3 regions of the Clostridium fungisolvens genome follow, and region 2 is predicted to be linked to each of the others. Evidence: riboswitches for the same ligand, from Rfam matches in the RefSeq annotation. Region 2 holds a riboswitch; each other region holds the start of a gene.
The links. Region 2 has a riboswitch for thiamine pyrophosphate ahead of thiW (energy coupling factor transporter S component ThiW). Riboswitches for the same ligand answer to the same signal wherever they lie in the genome.

Region 1 (5,783 bases), 3.4 Mb from region 2:
GCATCCACTATGATTGGAACCTTTATTTCATCTATAAGTATTTGTATCATTTCCTTTGTCCTAATTCCTCTGTTACTTCCAATAGGTGCTCCAAGAGGCATTACAGCAGCTGCTCCTGCACTTACCATTCTTTTAGCATCCATGATATCTGGATTCATGTACGGAAGAACTATAAAACCTTCTTCCGCTAATACCTCTGTTGCCTTTATAGTTTCATAATTATCTGGGAGTAAGTATTTATTATCTGACATAATCTCTATCTTTACCCAGTTACCACAGCCTGCAGCTTTTGCTATTTTTGCAAGTCTTATAGCTTCTTCAGCATTTCTTGCGCCAGAAGTATTTGGCATTATAACACAATTGCTTATATAATTTAATATATTTTCTTCTTCATCACTAAAATTAACTCTACGTAAAGCTGCAGTAACAACTTGAGTTCCGCTAGCTCTTATTATATCTGGAATTATTCTATTTGAACCATACTTTCCAGTACCTACAAAAAGTCTACTTTTAAGTTCTACTCCACCGATATTTAATAAATCTCCCATTATATTTCCTCCCCTAAAATAATTCTTACTGCTGCATTTGCTTCATGATTAGCTGCAACTGCAACTCTTGAAGCCATAAGCCCACAGCCTATTGCCGCTTCTGTTTCCATATCTCCAACCATATAAAGATTGTCCTTTAGCTTTCTAGTTATAATAGAATTACTGCTGTAAAAGCCCGAAACACCAGAAGCAGCTATTATTTTCTTATCTTTCATACCACTTAAAACAGTTCTTACCAAAGTTGCTTTTGCTGAAGGATCATCAAAAGCCTCGATTATTATATCAACATCTTGAAAAATATCTTCAATATTACTTTCATCAAGCCTAATATCTTTTATTTCAACATCTACGAAAGGATTACAATCATTTATTATATCTTTCATAGCTTCTGTTTTCTTCATACCAATATGTCTTACAAAATAATACTGCCTATTCAAATTACTAGGTTCAACTATGTCAAAATCAATGAGCAAAAGCTTTCCTATACCCATCCTTGCTAAGGCTACTGCCGCATTGGACCCAAGACCTCCAAGCCCGGCAATACCAACCTTAGCTTTTTTAAGTTTCTCATGAACAAAGGGGGTATGCCTCGCTACCATAAGAGCCTCCAGCTCTTCCTTAGAAGGCATCTCTCCTCTTTTTATTAAAACAATCTTATCTAGTGCCTTAACCTTTATATCTTGCTTTAATGGAAAGGAGTTATATATTAGTATATCTGCATCTGCCTTAAAATCTTCTCTTATAGAGTAAGCTGTACTATCATCTGCTACTTCCCTTAGAACCTCATTTACATATATTCTCAATTTAGCCTCCTCCTACAAATCTTATTAATTCTACTTCTGAATCAGATCTTAACTTTTTAATCGAGTATTCATTCTTATCAATAATTATTCTATCTACTTCTACAACAACTTTATCTGAATTTATCTTTAGTTCTTCTAAAAGTTCTTCTACTGTTATGTTCTCTCTGAACTCTTTCTTTTCTCCATTTAATAGCATCTATTACAACTCCAAATATAAATTCTTTATTTTAAAATCTTCTAAATATTTAGATCCTCATTGTTTAATATCTTTTTCATGGTTCTCATAGAACACATCTTTCCACACATTGTGCAGCTATCTGGGTTTTCTGGTGAAGATTCTTTTCTGTATCTTCTTGCTTTTTCCTCATCTATGGATAGTTCAAACATTTTCTCCCAATCTAGATCTGCTCTTGCCTTACTCATTGCATTGTCCCAATCCATTGCACCTTTCACTCCTTTTGCAATATCTCCAGCATGAGCTGCTATCTTTGCTGCTATTATTCCTTCCTTCATATCTTCTAAGGTTGGAAGTCTTAAATGTTCCGCAGGTGTAACATAGCATAAGAAATCAGCACCACTAGAAGCCGCAATTGCACCACCTATAGCTGAAGTTATATGATCATACCCTGGAGCTACATCAGTTACTAAAGGTCCTAGTACATAAAAAGGGGCTCCATGGCATAGTTTTTTTTCCAAAAGCATATTAGCTTGTATTTCATTTAGAGGCATATGTCCAGGTCCTTCAATCATAACTTGTACATTTCTTTCCCAAGCTCTCTTTGTAAGTTCACCTAAAGTAATCAATTCCTTTATTTGTGCTGGATCAGTAGCATCCTTTATAGAACCTGGTCTACAAGCATCCCCTAAAGAAATTGTAATATCATATTTTTCGCAAATATCTAAAAGCCTATCATAATACTCATAAAATGGATTTTCAGCTTTATTAAGTTCCATCCATGCAAAAAGCAACGAACCTCCTCTTGAAACTATGTTTGTAAGTCTAGGATTGTTTTTTACTATCTTAGCAGTTTCTTTGTTTAGTCCTGCATGAATTGTTACAAAATCCACTCCATCTTCTCCATGCTTTTCCACTACTCTGAAAAATTCATCCACAGTTATATCCTTAAGATCTTTATCATAGAAGCCTATAGCATCATACATCGGAACTGTTCCAAGCATTGCAGTAGACATGTCCACAATCTTTTTTCTTAGGTGTTCAGTTTTTCCATAGTTAGATAAATCCATTATTGCTTCAGCCTTCATATTTATCGCAGTTCTCACTTTTTCCAATTCAACATCAAGGTCACAACAGTCCTTTGAAATTCCTAAGTTTACATTTATCTTTGTTCGAAGGCCTTGTCCCACACCTTCCGCACTTAAAGATTTATGATTTTTATTTGAAGGAATAACAACTTTACCTTCAGCAATAAGTGTTCTTAGGACTTCTACATCTAGTTTTTCCTTTTCTGCAACTACTTCCATTTCCTTAGTTATAATTCCTTTCTTAGCAGCATCCATTTGTGTTGTGTAATTCATACAATAATCTCTCCTTAAATATAATTTTTTTAATAAAGAAAACAAAAAAGCAGTCAATTGTAAGAAATACAAAAGACTGCTTAACAGCATATTTATTCAAATAAAAAAACTTGCAAAAAGCAAGCTTAAGTACGAATAAAGCCCTTGCTTCCCTACGATGGTTCTAACCATATCAGGTTCATGGAGTTAGGATAAAGTATCCCTCTCAGCCTTGCGGCACCCCCAGCAAATATCTGGTATATTTAATTTTTATTAGTTTTACATGACGATTATACCTCTATTATATTTATTTGTAAATTAAATATTGGTTATTTACTGCTTTAAATTTCTAAGTTTAGCTATTATAAGTGATGTTATAGGAAATAATATTTCTGGAATCCAAGCATAGACTGGATATATATTTGCAGCAGTATATGACTGATTTACTGGTGATTCATACATAGTAATTGAAAATATTATGCTAATAATAACTATAGGTGAAACCATATGTTTGTAGGTTCTAAGTTTAAGAATTTGAGCTAAGCTTAATACAGTTCCATAGCAGAATATCGCAATTTTCATGAATACATTAAATAACAATACAACTGCTATTAATGATTCTAGCCTGCTGATAATATCAGCGATATCTATTAGCTTTGCAACTTGAAGTGAAGACTGAATCTCCAATTCACCTACTATTCCGAGGGCTAGTGTATTTCTAACAACAATCAATAGGAAAAATGCTACGCCTATGAACATCCCTTTGAAAGAATATTTCTTTATATTTTCTTTATCTCTTACGCTTGGAAATATCATTAGAAATATTAAAAGTTCTCCAAATGGTATTACAGTTATTACATTTACCCCATGTAGAAACTGAATTGAATTAAGTTGAAACATAGGTAACATATTTTTAATATCATATTGCTCAAAAAGCATGATAATAATTATAATGGCTATTACTATTGTAAAAACAGTAAAAAACGGTGCCATTCTTGCTAGAACCTCTAATCCTTTCCTAATTACATATATACAAGCGATACTTATAGCCACTATAAAGACAATAATATCTGTTTCCTGCATAAGAAAAGTAGAGAAAAAATCAGCTATAAATCTTAAATTTGCAGCCACTATGAACCAAAAATGATATATATAAATGATTGATATGAATTTTCCAAGATATTTTCCATATGTAATATCATTTATCTCTATAATATTTTTTTCTGGAAAGCGCTGAACCAAATTTAAATAAACTTGCAGCAAAAAGCATAGTATAAAAATACTTACCACAACTACCACCCAAGTATCTTGTTTAGTAACTCCACTTATAAAAGTTGCAGTGAGCGTAGATCCTTGAAGTAAGGCTATTATCAGAAACATTAACTCTGAGCTTGATATCATGCCCTTCTCTATCTTCATAATCAGCACTTCTCCCATTATAGTTTCAAACTTATTTATGTTATCTAGCTTAGTGATTCTTTCTAGACTTTTTATAGCCTATCAGAAGTTAATGTAGTAACTTCCGGATATAATGTTTTTTAATAAAATATGTAAAAAAATTAGTATACAAATTCTATTTATCTATAATTTAAATGAAGTAAATCCTTAATTATATATTGTAAAATTTCTACTGGATTGAATATAGGAATTCTCAAAACATAAAATATACTTATAATTAATGCGATTAAAGTAAATATCCCAAAAGCTAGCAATTCTCTAAATTGCCTTTTTCTCAGTAGCTCTGAAAGTTCCATAAGTATTATAATTACAAAGGAAATAATCATCAAAAACATATATTCACCTCATAAAATATGCTTCTATTTTCCTTGATAAGTAGATGGCTTTGTTATTTTACCCATTCTTCTTATTTTTGCATCTACTTCCACATTAACAGTTATTTTCTGAAACTCAGTATCCCACTTATTCTCAATTGCCTTCCACTTCTTTGGTTTATATTTATATATCAGATCTCCAAATCCAAATACATCTGCATTCATTTCTTTAGCTTTACTCCAGGTAGACAAAACTTGATTGCCAATATATAAATTTTCATTTTCCTCAACAACCTTGATGATTTTTGGTATTGACAAATCTTCTGAAGATGTTTGTTCCAATATATCTCCTTCTGCATCAATATATATATTCATATATATATGTTCACCTTCCACCTTAGGTTTTATATGAGTCTTTGCTCTTAATATTCTTACAGCCACTTTATCATTTCCATTTGGAGAATTTACTGTAATCGTTCCATACTTTACCTTATTTATTCCCCATAGCAGCCCCATGGATTCACTTTCATTAAGCTCACCTATCATTTTGTCTTTTTTAAAAACGGCTGTGCTTGCTATATAAGGTACCTTTGTTTTCTCATCAACTGTTTTCATATCTATTATTGGTATAACTGGTGAAGTGGTTTTACTCATTAATCGTGCCGTAAATTCTTTAAAATTTATGCTTGGAAGTTGAGATACGTTTTTTTCATTTTTAATCAATTTGCCTATATTGATCCCTGGGTCATCCTGTGTATTAGTATTAGTTTCAAGAATACTTGCAGCTTCCCCATTACTTACTAGCATCCAAGTTAAAGGTCTCATCTCTCTTTGTCTTAAAAAGAAATCCAATTGTTCACTTATTCCTTGCTGTGCTAAATCTTTGTTGAATATAACTACTTGATTATGTGCGAAGAAAAGTTCTCTATTGTATTCTCTGCTAATGTTCTTAAGAGCATCTGAAACATTTTTTCCCTTTTCCTTAATATTTATAAACTGTGCTTTACCACCCACCCCTGAGTTAGACTTTTCAAGTTTAGGCACTCCTATCTGAGCTGTAATATTTAAATCTTCCGCCTTACTTGATTTATCTAGAGCAACGCCAGTTACTATTCCTAATTTATTTAACTCTACTGAACTCCAAC
Region 2 (5,783 bases):
GTCACATTTATACCTTTAATTATACTTTTTATACAATCCAATTTCTATAAGAAAATAATTGTATGAATTTATACTAACATAGAAAAGTTGTGAAGCAATCTTCCTGAAAGTTTTATAGTTTTTTATATAGTAAAAATGAATCAGCTTACTTATAAATAAACTGATTCATCTTATCTTTAATTATTGACTTGTATTATTTATCTTATACTTTTGTTATATTTTCAGTGTTTAATAATATTATTGAAATTAATTGGTTATGCAGTAGATGCTATATGAGCAAGCCGCTAGAATTAAATGATTTTTTCAAATGGAATGGCGTTAAGAAACTGTACTGTTCGAACGTAGTGAGTTTACAGTTTTAGCCATGGAATATGACAAAATCATATTAATTCTTTGCGTAAGCTCATTAAAGCATCGGATGAATAAGCAATTAATTTCAACATGTTTAATTGCATCGCCTTTAATTTATCTAAGATTATTTATAGAAATTCCAACTATAAATATTTTTATTCGTTATTTAGACCTGCTTTTCTGTAAAGCTCATAAAAGTGGTTAGTTGGTCCTACCCCTTTACCAAGTTCTATACTGTGTTCAATAGCTATTGTTATATACTTTTTAGCTTCCTCTACTGCCTCAACCATACTCATGCCCTTTGCAACATTAGCTGCTATAGCTGAAGATAATGTACATCCAGTACCATGCGTATTTTTTGTGTTTATTCTTTCCTGCTTAAAGCTTATGAGCTTTTCTCCATCAAATAAAGAATCTATAGCATCTCCTTCAAGATGTCCACCTTTGACAAGAACATATTTAGGTCCTAATTCTTTTAAATCCTTCGCAGCCTTATACATTTCTTCAAAGTTTGTTATTTGATATCCTAAAATTTCTTCTGCCTCTGGTATATTTGGTGTAATAACCTCCGCTAATGGAAATAGCTCTTTTATAAGAGTTTCTTTTGCATCTTCAGAAAGAAGCTTAAATCCACTTTTTGAAACCATTACTGGATCTAAAATTACTGGTGGTAATTTATCTATCTTTTTTAGAGCGGATGCTATAGCATTAATTGATTCTATTTTAGATACCATCCCTATCTTTATAGCATCAACTTCAATATCATCGAATATAGCTTCTATTTGCTTCTCTATTATATCTGGGTTAACATCCTGTATACCAAAAACACCTTGAGTATTTTGAACGGTTATTGCAGTTATAACACTCATTCCATAAACTCCATTAGCTGAAAATGATTTTATATCTGCTTGAATTCCAGCGCCTCCACAAGTATCTGAACCTGCTATTGTAAGTGCCTTTCTTATCATTTATAATGCCTCCCTTTTGATCACCTTTCTTATAACTGGTACTGATAATAATATTACTGCAAGGATTGCTCCTCCAGCACAGCTTAATGAGAATGGGAACACATATGCAAAAGCAGCTACCTTTTTACCTAATATCATTGTAGCCATTGGGTATGCTATTAAGGCTCCTAGTATTCCTGTTCCTACGAACTCACCTACAGCTGTAAGGTATATATTTTTAAATTTCTTATAAACTATTCCTGCTAAAAAAGCTCCAACCATACTTCCCGGAAATGCTAGTATGGAACCTGTCCCTAAAATATTTCTTAGTAGCGAGATGCAAAAAGCATTAGCTACTCCATAGAAAGGTCCAAGTACTACTGCTGCAACTACATTTAAAAAGTGTTGAACCGGAAACATCTTTCCGCCTAAAAATGGTATATAGAAAACTGATCCTGTAACTGTACCAAAAGCAATAAATAAACCACTTAAGGTTAACTTATATACCATACTCTGATTATTTTTTACATTAGCACTACTTTGTTTCATAAAAAAGCCTCCTTCTTTTAATCTGTGAAGGAATCATATAAACTCTGTTTTTTGCTTATATCCATAATAAATTTCTAAGACACTTTAAATACCTAGGTTTAGTTAACTTAGAAACTTTATACTTTACTATACAGCAAAAAAATGCAGCTAGAAAGCTGCATTAATTAACAAAATTATTGTTGCTTCCCTACGCTGGCTTTAACCAGTTCAGGTGTTAAGAGTCAGAGAATATCGTTCTCTATCTCAGCCGGCATAACCAGCCCCTCTAGCACAGATTATTATTTATTTTTTAATATAAATTATCTTAACATAAAAGCTATAGATTGTCACTATTTTCATCACTACCAATCCTAGCTTAAACATTGATTCTTGCTTACTTTCCTAAATATTCTTATTCATCACCAAAGACTTGTTTCTTAAGTTTTAAACCAGTTTTAGTAACAGCTAAACCACCTTGAGCTGTCTCTCTAAGTTCGCTCGGCAAACTCTTACCTACTCTATACATAGCATCCACAGTATCATCAAAAGGTATCTTTGAATTCACTCCTGCCATAACCAAGTCAGCAGTAGTTAAAGCACTCACTGCTCCTGCGAAGTTTCTCTTTGCGCAAGGAACTTCAACAAGTCCAGCTATAGGGTCACATACGAGTCCTAGTATGTTCTTTATAACTATAGCAGCTGCATCTAAACTCATTTCAGGTGTCCCACCCATTAGTTCCACAACTGCCGCCGCACTCATTGCTGCTGCAGCGCCACATTCAGCCTGACATCCACCTTCTGCACCAGCCACTGTTGCATTTTGAGCTATTATGCTACCAATAGCTGCTGCTGCAAATAATCCCTCAACTAACTTCTCATTAGATAATTGTAATTTTTCTCCCACAGTAAGAAGTACTGCAGGAAGTATTCCGCAAGAACCAGCTGTAGGACACGCAACAATTCTTCCCATAGATGCATTTACTTCAGCACAGGATATAGCCTTTGCCATAGCAGATACCATAACATCTCCAGTTAAGCTCTTCCCTTGCTTTAAGTAATTTTGAAGCTTGTATCCATCTCCACCAATCAAACCACTTACTGAATGTACTTCTTTTTCGCAACCTTCAGCAGTTGCTTCAATCATAACCCTAAGGCTTTTCATCATTTCTTCAAGGATAGCTTCTCTGGTAGACTCACTTCTCTCCATCTCTGATTGAATTGCAAATTCGCTAATAGTCCAATTATTCTTTTTACATAAACTAATAAGTTCTTCCCCATTCCTAACCATCTTTTGTTTTTCCCTCCCTAATAGGATTAATTTATATTTAAGCCTTAACTGGATTTATTTTTATAACATTATCAACAGCTTCTACCTGCTTTATCTCTTTTACAACTTCATCTGTAAGAATGCTGTCAACTTCAAATATCATTGTAGCTGCCTTACCCTTTGTAGTTCTAAATACGCTCATAAAAGCTATGTTTATATTATTATCATAAAGAATTGATGATACTTTAGATACTGCTCCAGGAACATCTCTATGAGATATTATTACCGTTGGATACTGACCTGTAAAGTTAACTTCCTGGCCATTTACTTCAGTTATTACAATACTTCCTCCACCAATCGAAGAGCCTGTTATCTCAGAAATTCTATCATTTTCATCCTTTATTACAAATTTAACTGTGTTTGGATGAACTTCTCCTAGATATTTTTCCTTGAATTCAATCTTTATCCCTTTTTCCCTAGCAATATCAATAGATTCTCTAAGTCTTAAATCGCTAGGTTCCATTCCAAGTATGCCTGCAACCAAAGCCCTATCAGTGCCATGTCCCTTATAGGTCTTACTAAAAGAACCGTGAAGAAGAAATGTAACCTCTTTTACTCTCTCACCAGCAATGGCAGCTGCAACTTTTGCAAGCCTAGCTGCCCCTGCAGTATGAGAGCTTGATGGCCCAACCATAATAGGCCCAATTATATCAAAAGCTCCATATTTTTTCATTTGTCACACTCCATATTTAAAAATCAATATTTATAAAAGCAACTGCCACCTATGAATTCTCTTAGGATAGAATTTTCAGGAACCATATCACTATCTATAGCTTCGAAAAGTTTTAGAAAATCTATAAGCCTTTCAGCTTCATTGTATACTTCACTATCCTGATGTATTTTGGACAATTCCTCAATAGCGCAGTTTTTTAGAACTGATAATTCATACACTAAAGTTGAATTGAACATAACATCTGCCTGCTCTTGATATACAAATATATTTCTTTCTTCTCCTCGCTTTATTGAAGGCCACATTTTTAGAGTTTCATCTCCACCGTAACCTCTAGATAGAAAATCTCTTACAATTCTTCTTATTTTTCTTACATCTGCTGTTGCAATTCTATTATGATTGTCTACGTTAAGTTGTGTCAAGGCACTTATATAAATTTTAAATTTATTGTGATCAGGAATAGTCGAAGTTAAAATATCATTCAGTCCATGTATCCCTTCAATTATTAACACTCCATTTTGAGGAAGCTGCATATCATGACCTTCTTCATCCCTTGTTCCAGTTTTAAAATTATAAGATGGTATAGTAACCTTTTCTCCCTCAAGCAAAAGATTTAATTGTTTATTAAATAATTCTAGATCTAGTGCGTAAATTGATTCAAAGTCTGGCTTTCCTTCTTCATCAAGTGGTGTTTTATCTCTATCAATAAAATAATCATCAAGGGAAATAGGAATTGGAATTAATCCATTAACCCTCAATTGTATTGCTAATCTTTTTGAAAAAGTGGTTTTACCTGAAGATGACGGACCGGCAATGAGTACTATTTTCACTTCATTTCTATCATGAATCATATCTGCAATATATGCTATTTTCTTTTCATGCAATGCCTCTGAAACTCTTATTATTTCATCAAATTCCTTCCTAAGCACCTTTTCATTTAACGAACCTACATCTGCAATATCTAATATATTGAGCCACTGCTCTGTTTCTTGAAATATCTTCTCAAGCTTTTCTTGAGGTTCAAAAACAGGAATTTCTACACCTTTCCCTTCTTCAGGAAACCTAAGCAAAAAACCTGGTTCATGATAAGCAAGCTCATAATACTTAAGAACTCCTGTTGAATAGCCTAATTTACCATAAAAATAATCATATCTTCCATCTAATTCGTATAATCTAAGTTCATTGTTTCTAAGATTCTTAAGAAGTTTTAATTTATCCTCCATACCATATGAAGAAAAAATCTTTATTGCTTCTTCCTTTTTTACTTTAAGAGTCTTAATAGGAATATCTTTTTCTATAAGTTCATCCATTTTCTTTTTAATCAAGATGATATCTTCTGCATCCAAAGCTTTTTCCATATGAACTTCCCCAAATATGCCTTTGCTCAAAGAATGTTCTATTGTGATTTTAGCTTCTGGAAATAAGTCTAAAGTTGCTTTTATAAATAGAAATTGTAAGGTTCTTGCATAAGCTCTATTGCCAATTCTATCGTCAGCCGCTATAAAATCCACCTTACCCGGCTCTTCTATGGAGCAACTAAGCTCATAATACTTATTGTTCAACTTGCCTAACACTATAGGCACATTATTCCCTTGGCAATAAATATTAACCAGCTCATTAAATGTGGTGCCCTTTTCCACTTCAATACTTTGATTATTAACCTCAAGTCTCAATACCATCATGTATCCACTCCTAGAACTTTCAATTTTATTAAGAAGCTTAATTTATATCTTTTTACTCAGGCTATGTTTAAAAATATTATTGAAATAGAAGTTTGAATTTCATTTTCAAAATAATATTTTTCTAATAATATTATACATCTTTAAATTTAAAAAAATCCTAATATTTGAATAATTTAAGCTAGTATAACAAACTATAACTTTGGAGAGGTGATTGAATTGCTAATAGTACTTATAAGGACAGTAATACTTTACTCTGTGGTAGTTTTAGTTATGAGACT
Region 3 (5,783 bases), 4.1 Mb from region 2:
TGCTTATCTTTTTACCCATACTATATATTTCTTTCTTTATTATTTCTATCTGCATAATATTATTTTTCAACTTAATATTTTTTATAATAAAAAATATTATAAAAAATAATTGAAAAGCCAATACTATATATATCAGAAAATCTTTTTTCAAAATCTTCACCCCAAAAAATAAAAATAAACTTAATATTGACACCTTAAAATTACAATTACCTTTACGTACAACCTGCTCTTATATTATAATTAATTTTTTAATTTTTTTAAATATATGATTGAATAATTTAATACTTATTCAACGCAATATATGTATAATATTCAAATGATCAAATTTTTTTCTTCAACTATATCAGTATTGATATAGTTATCACTTGTGATATAATTTAATCATAATAGATCTGAGGAGGAATATACCTTGCAAAAAATAGCTTTAATTACTGATAGTGGCTGTGATTTAGACACTGAAATTTTAAATAAATATAATATGTTTTTCTTACCTTTAAGAATTATATATAAAGATAATGATTATTTAGACAGGCTAGAGATAAGCCCAGAAGAGTTATACCTATCTCTTGAAAAAGAAATACCAAAAACATCACTTCCTGATGGACAATTTATAGAAAATACCTTGAACCAAATTGAAGCTCAAGGATATACACATGCTATATCTATAAGTATATCGTCCGGACTTTCTGGCACTGCAAATAGTTTAAGAATAATAGCTGAGAATCATCCAAATCTAAAGACATATATCTTTGATTCTAAAACCTTAAGTATGCCTCAAGGCGCTATAACTTTAGTAGCAGCTGAAATGATAGAATCAGGTAGCACTTTTGAAGAAATAATCGAAGTTCTACCAAAACTTAGAGAAAAAACTGATGGTTACTTTACACTTAAAACTCTAGATTATTTAAAAAAAGGTGGAAGAATCGGAAAGGTTTCTGGAACTATAGGAGAAATGCTAAATATAAAGCCAATAATCTCTATAAATGATGATGGTATTTATTTCACTCATTCTAAGGCAAGAGGTAGAAAGCAAGCTATAGGTAAGTTAAGAGAAATACTAGATGAGCATCTAAGTATCTCTAAATGTAAGGTTTGGATACTACAGGGTGATGCATTGGATGAAGCAAAAGCTTTCTTAGAAGTTGTAAAGGATTTACCAAATATAACTCATATAAGTATATCAACCATCGGGCCAGCATTAGGGGTACACGCAGGACCTGGACTCTTAGGCCTTGCTATACAAAGGGAATAGTCGTTATAGTGGACGAATTTAAATTTAGTAACATAGAAGATATAAAAGCTGAAGAAAAACGCCTGTATGAGGAATATAAGCAAAAACTCAATGAGCTAAAAAAAGTTCAAAAAGAAAAAGAGGCCGTAGGACAAGTACTTACTAAAGGTCTGCTTCCAATTTATGTTCTTTATATATTAAGTTTGGGTCCTACAAACGGAAATGATATATCTCATAAAATAGGAGAAAGAACTAATGGCTTATGGGTTCCTAGCACTGGCGGAATATATCCTTTACTAAAGAAGTTTGAAAAAGAAGATCTTATACTCGGCGAATGGGATGATCCTAAGAAAAAATTCATGAAAGTTTACACTCTTACAGATAAAGGTTTCAAAGAATTTAACAACAGAAAATCTCTCCTAAAAATTAAGATAGAAGAAGCATTAGATGTTTTTAAAATAATTTATTCTGATTTATATTAGAAGTATTTATACAATCAGATTCTCAACTTTATGTACTGATTTTTCGTCAAAATATTGAAGTAAGACTTTTATAAGTCTTACTTTTTTTATTCTTTATAAATTTATAATTCAATTAGATAAGGCTATGTTTAAGAATATTGTTGAAATTAATTGGTTATACAGAAGATGCTATATGAGCGAGCAATTACAATTAAATGATTTTTTCAGTATAAATATTTATTAAAAGTAAAGACTAGTGTTTATAAAAAAGATTTTTTTACGTATATAAATTTAGCAAAGAGGTGATTTTTTGAAAGGAAAAGTTTTAGACATGAACAAAACCGATGCTTTCATATCTTTAGAAGATGGAAGCACTATAGATTTAGATGTATCTAGGCTCTCTCAAAATGTTAAAGTTGGCGATACAGTTGATATACCCATAACTATGAGGAATTCTGTTGATACAAATTCCTTCTCACATGATAAGTCTAACAGCAATAAACAAATTGATTTTTTCTAAAATTTGGAGTATAATAATGCTAAATTAAAACAGTGTGCTAGGGGTGCCTTAAGGCTGAGAGATGACTTCGTTCATTAACCCTCATACCTGATCTGGATAATACCAGCGTAGGAAAGCGTTATTGATAGTATATCAACCGTATTCCGTCTGGAATACGGTTTTTTTCTCTCGCTTTTCACTCCTTAAACACTAAAAGGGGGATTATTATGATTAATTACTTTAGTCAAATGGTTAAAGAATTTTTTGAGGGACTATCTAAATTTAGCAGTTTACCAAAAAATTTAGCAGACATCTTTACAAACCCTATGAATGTTATAGCATTATTAGGTTGTGCAGTACTAATAGGAGTTTTTGCAGCCTCAAGGAAAATTAAATTTGATGCAAAGCTTATAGCAAGAATTGCCTTAGCACTTGCTCTAGCTACTATTCTACAAGCGCTTAAATTATATCACTTTCCTCAAGGTGGAAGTGTTACTCCTGGAAGTATGATTCCTATAATACTTATCGGGCTAATATATGGTCCATCTGTTGGCCTTCTAACTGGATTTTTATATGGTTTGATAAATCTTCTTACTGATCCTTATATTGTTCATCCAGTGCAATTACTATTTGATTACCCTTTAGCATTTGCTGCTCTTGGTTTATCTGGTTTCTTTAAAAACAGCAAAATACTAGGTGCAAACACAAAGTTGTTAGCATGTATTATTGCAATTTTCGGAAGGTTCCTATGCCATTTTATATCTGGAGTTGTATTCTTTGGTGAATATGCACCTGCTGGTACATCTGTATGGATATATTCCTTAACTGTAAATGGCTTAATAATGGGCGCAGAGGCAATCATATGCGTTATAATACTTTATTTCCTACCAGTTGAAAGACTTGTTAAACAAGCCTCTCTAGGCTCATATTAGTGAGGTATTGATATGGTCATAGTAGATATAGCAGTAATGCCATTAGTTCCATGTGCAAGTGAAGATGAAATGTATAAAGTAGTAGATAAGGTAATTGAGTATATAGGACAATCAGGGTTAAAATATGAAGTTGGTGCCATGAGTACAACTATTGAAGGTGAATTGGACAAAGTATTTGAAGTAATAAAAAAAGCTCACAGGATACCCTTTGACCTAGGAATTGACCGAGTAGTAACTGTTGTTAGACTCGATGAAAGGTATGGCGGTATTTCAATTGATGAAAAACTAAAAAACCATAGATAATTAAAGTAAAAAAGCAGTGCTAAAAGCACTGCTTTTTCAATATAGTACTATTCTACTGATATTGCATTTACAGGACAACTTTCTTCAGCTTCCTTAGCTGAATCCTCTACTCCTTCAGGAACATCAGGATTTACCGCTGCAGCTTTTCCATCATCCTCCATATCAAATACCTCTGGGCAAATAGATGGACAAAGTCCACATCCAATACAAGTATCCTTATCTACGTCAGCTCTCATAAAACTTCCTCCTCAAAAATAATTAACATCTATATTATCTCCTAAAGGTTTCATTTTATGTCTAGAAAATGATAATTTAACAATGAAACTTGAATATTTAATTAATAGCTTTATTAACGCATCATGTTGAAATGAATTGAATAGTCATCCGATGCTTTAATACTGTTAGGGCTAAATTTAAGGTTAATTCATATCACAGAAGTCTTTTAATATAATCCTGCAAAGAGCATTTCATATAAGGCATTATCTGCTACGTAACCTTCTGCTTTTCCTTCTTCTAAAGCCTCAGTTAAATCAACATTTATCGGCAACTCACAGATAAGTGGTAACCCTAAATACTCTGCATGTTCTTCTGCAGATTTTTTAGAAAATACTCTCATCTTTGTACCACATCCATCACATTCTATGTAAGACATGTTCTCTACAACGCCTCTTATTTGTACTCCAACCTTTTCAGCCATAATAACAACCTTTTTAACAATCATTGAAACCATGTCTTGAGGAGTTGATACGACCACAATTTCTGATATAGGAAAACTTTGCATTACTGTAAGAGCTATGTCACCAGTTCCTGGTGGCATATCTATCAGCAAGTAGTCTAAATCATCCCATACAGTATCAGTGTACATCTGATTTAGAACCCCAGTTACTACAGGTCCTCTCCATATAACAGGCTGAGCTTCTTCAGCTGTAAGCAAATTCATTGATATTACCTTTATTCCCATTTCTGTTTCAACAGGAATAAATTTAAAGTTGTTATTATCATCTATTGGTAGCATTTGTGCTCGCTTTTCATTGATCCCAAAGAACCTTGGCATTGATGGACCTGTTATATCAGCATCTAACACTCCAACTTTATACCCTTTCTTTCTCAAGTGAGTAGCCATTATACCAGTAACAGTAGATTTTCCAACTCCACCTTTTCCACTTATAACACCAATTATATTTTTAATATTACCGTATTTAGGCATAACCTTAACACATACATTTGTACCGCTTTTAGCGCTTGAACATTTATCTTTACTTGCACATGTTGAACAATCTCCCATTTATAGTACCTCCTATTTTCTACCAGGTATCTGGCTTTTTATCTAATACGTTTATTTGCCATGCATTAAAATCATCATACTTACAATCTACATAGTAATTTGTTTGAGAATTATCTTTTTTATTTGTTATAGTTACTATAGTTTTAAATGTTTTAGTCTTATACCCTTGATTTTTAACGCTAATTATTACATTGAACTTATCTGAATTTTTATCCACCAACTGGCCATTTGGAATTATGGATTTTATATCTCGTTTGAACTGCTCTAAATCAGTAGATAAGATGTACTGCGCACAGTCCCTATCATCAGAAATATCTATCCCAATACTTCCATCATCTTTCATCAACCCATCTTTATTCTTTTTTATAACCTCTAATATAGAAGAATAATATACATTTTCAAATTCTCTAGGTTTCCTGATAAAAGATAAGTTTTGTATTATATCATTATCTAGTCGCTTTGGAACTACGTATATAGATTTATCATCATAAAAATTGCCGGTTTTCTTATCATATATACCAACTACATAATTAAACTTCTTTACTTCTTTTCCCATTTGCATTTCAAATACATAATCTGGTGCAAGAGTGGATTTTTCACTTACTGCTTTTGCAGAGGATAATAAATCATATATCTCTGATATAGTACTCTTGTCTGTTACAACAAATCTAAATCCAGTATCTCTAGTGCTCTGAATCACTATTTTATCAACTTTATTTTGTTTTATATATTCGAAATCTTTATTTTTACTTCCAAGCTTACTTTGTATTGCTTCAGTTACACCACATGATACAAATAACGCTGACACTAAAACAAATATCATTAATAAAATAATGCTCTTTCTACTATTCACTTTGTACCAAACTCCCTTATAGATATAATAATTGTAACTAAACTCATATTTTCAGGCTCATTCTCAAACTAAGAACAATACATAAAGGAGAAGCTTAATACTTCTCCTACCTTCCTCTTACTTAAATTATAATACTATAGGGTTCCTAACTCAACTATTAATTTATATCGGTCATTATTTATTCTGGGTAAAACTCTCTACAATAACATCGAATACAGA

Region 1: it holds a riboswitch for thiamine pyrophosphate, as region 2 does, so the genes downstream of both, thiC (phosphomethylpyrimidine synthase ThiC) here and thiW (energy coupling factor transporter S component ThiW) in region 2, are expected to answer to the same signal.
Region 3: it holds a riboswitch for thiamine pyrophosphate, as region 2 does, so the genes downstream of both, thiT (energy-coupled thiamine transporter ThiT) here and thiW (energy coupling factor transporter S component ThiW) in region 2, are expected to answer to the same signal.

Annotation. Positions count from the first base shown of each region.
Region 1 covers NZ_BLZR01000001.1:3,886,255-3,892,037, forward strand. The annotation lists gene bsdtw1_RS17125 (thiazole synthase) at 1-548, opposite strand, end outside; gene thiF (sulfur carrier protein ThiS adenylyltransferase ThiF) at 548-1,351, opposite strand; gene thiS (sulfur carrier protein ThiS) at 1,353-1,547, opposite strand; gene thiC (phosphomethylpyrimidine synthase ThiC) at 1,589-2,887, opposite strand; TPP riboswitch at 3,020-3,121, opposite strand; gene bsdtw1_RS17145 (GerAB/ArcD/ProY family transporter) at 3,200-4,285, opposite strand; gene bsdtw1_RS17150 (hypothetical protein) at 4,444-4,659, opposite strand; gene bsdtw1_RS17155 (Ger(x)C family spore germination protein) at 4,684-5,783, opposite strand, start outside.
Region 2 covers NZ_BLZR01000001.1:474,091-479,873, reverse strand. The annotation lists gene thiD (bifunctional hydroxymethylpyrimidine kinase/phosphomethylpyrimidine kinase) at 507-1,319, opposite strand; gene thiW (energy coupling factor transporter S component ThiW) at 1,320-1,847, opposite strand; TPP riboswitch at 2,015-2,124, opposite strand; gene sdaAA (L-serine ammonia-lyase, iron-sulfur-dependent, subunit alpha) at 2,239-3,114, opposite strand; gene sdaAB (L-serine ammonia-lyase, iron-sulfur-dependent subunit beta) at 3,152-3,826, opposite strand; gene bsdtw1_RS01845 (nucleoside kinase) at 3,850-5,505, opposite strand; gene bsdtw1_RS01840 (DUF421 domain-containing protein) at 5,722-5,783, shown strand, end outside.
Region 3 covers NZ_BLZR01000001.1:4,595,131-4,600,913, forward strand. The annotation lists gene bsdtw1_RS20390 (sensor domain-containing diguanylate cyclase) at 1-151, opposite strand, end outside; gene bsdtw1_RS20395 (DegV family protein) at 410-1,252, shown strand; gene bsdtw1_RS20400 (PadR family transcriptional regulator) at 1,261-1,713, shown strand; gene bsdtw1_RS20405 (hypothetical protein) at 2,003-2,212, shown strand; TPP riboswitch at 2,242-2,343, shown strand; gene thiT (energy-coupled thiamine transporter ThiT) at 2,419-3,123, shown strand; gene bsdtw1_RS20415 (MTH1187 family thiamine-binding protein) at 3,136-3,426, shown strand; gene bsdtw1_RS20420 (ferredoxin) at 3,474-3,662, opposite strand; gene bsdtw1_RS20425 (Mrp/NBP35 family ATP-binding protein) at 3,869-4,711, opposite strand; gene bsdtw1_RS20430 (YhfM domain-containing protein) at 4,731-5,564, opposite strand; gene bsdtw1_RS20435 (hypothetical protein) at 5,739-5,783, opposite strand, start outside.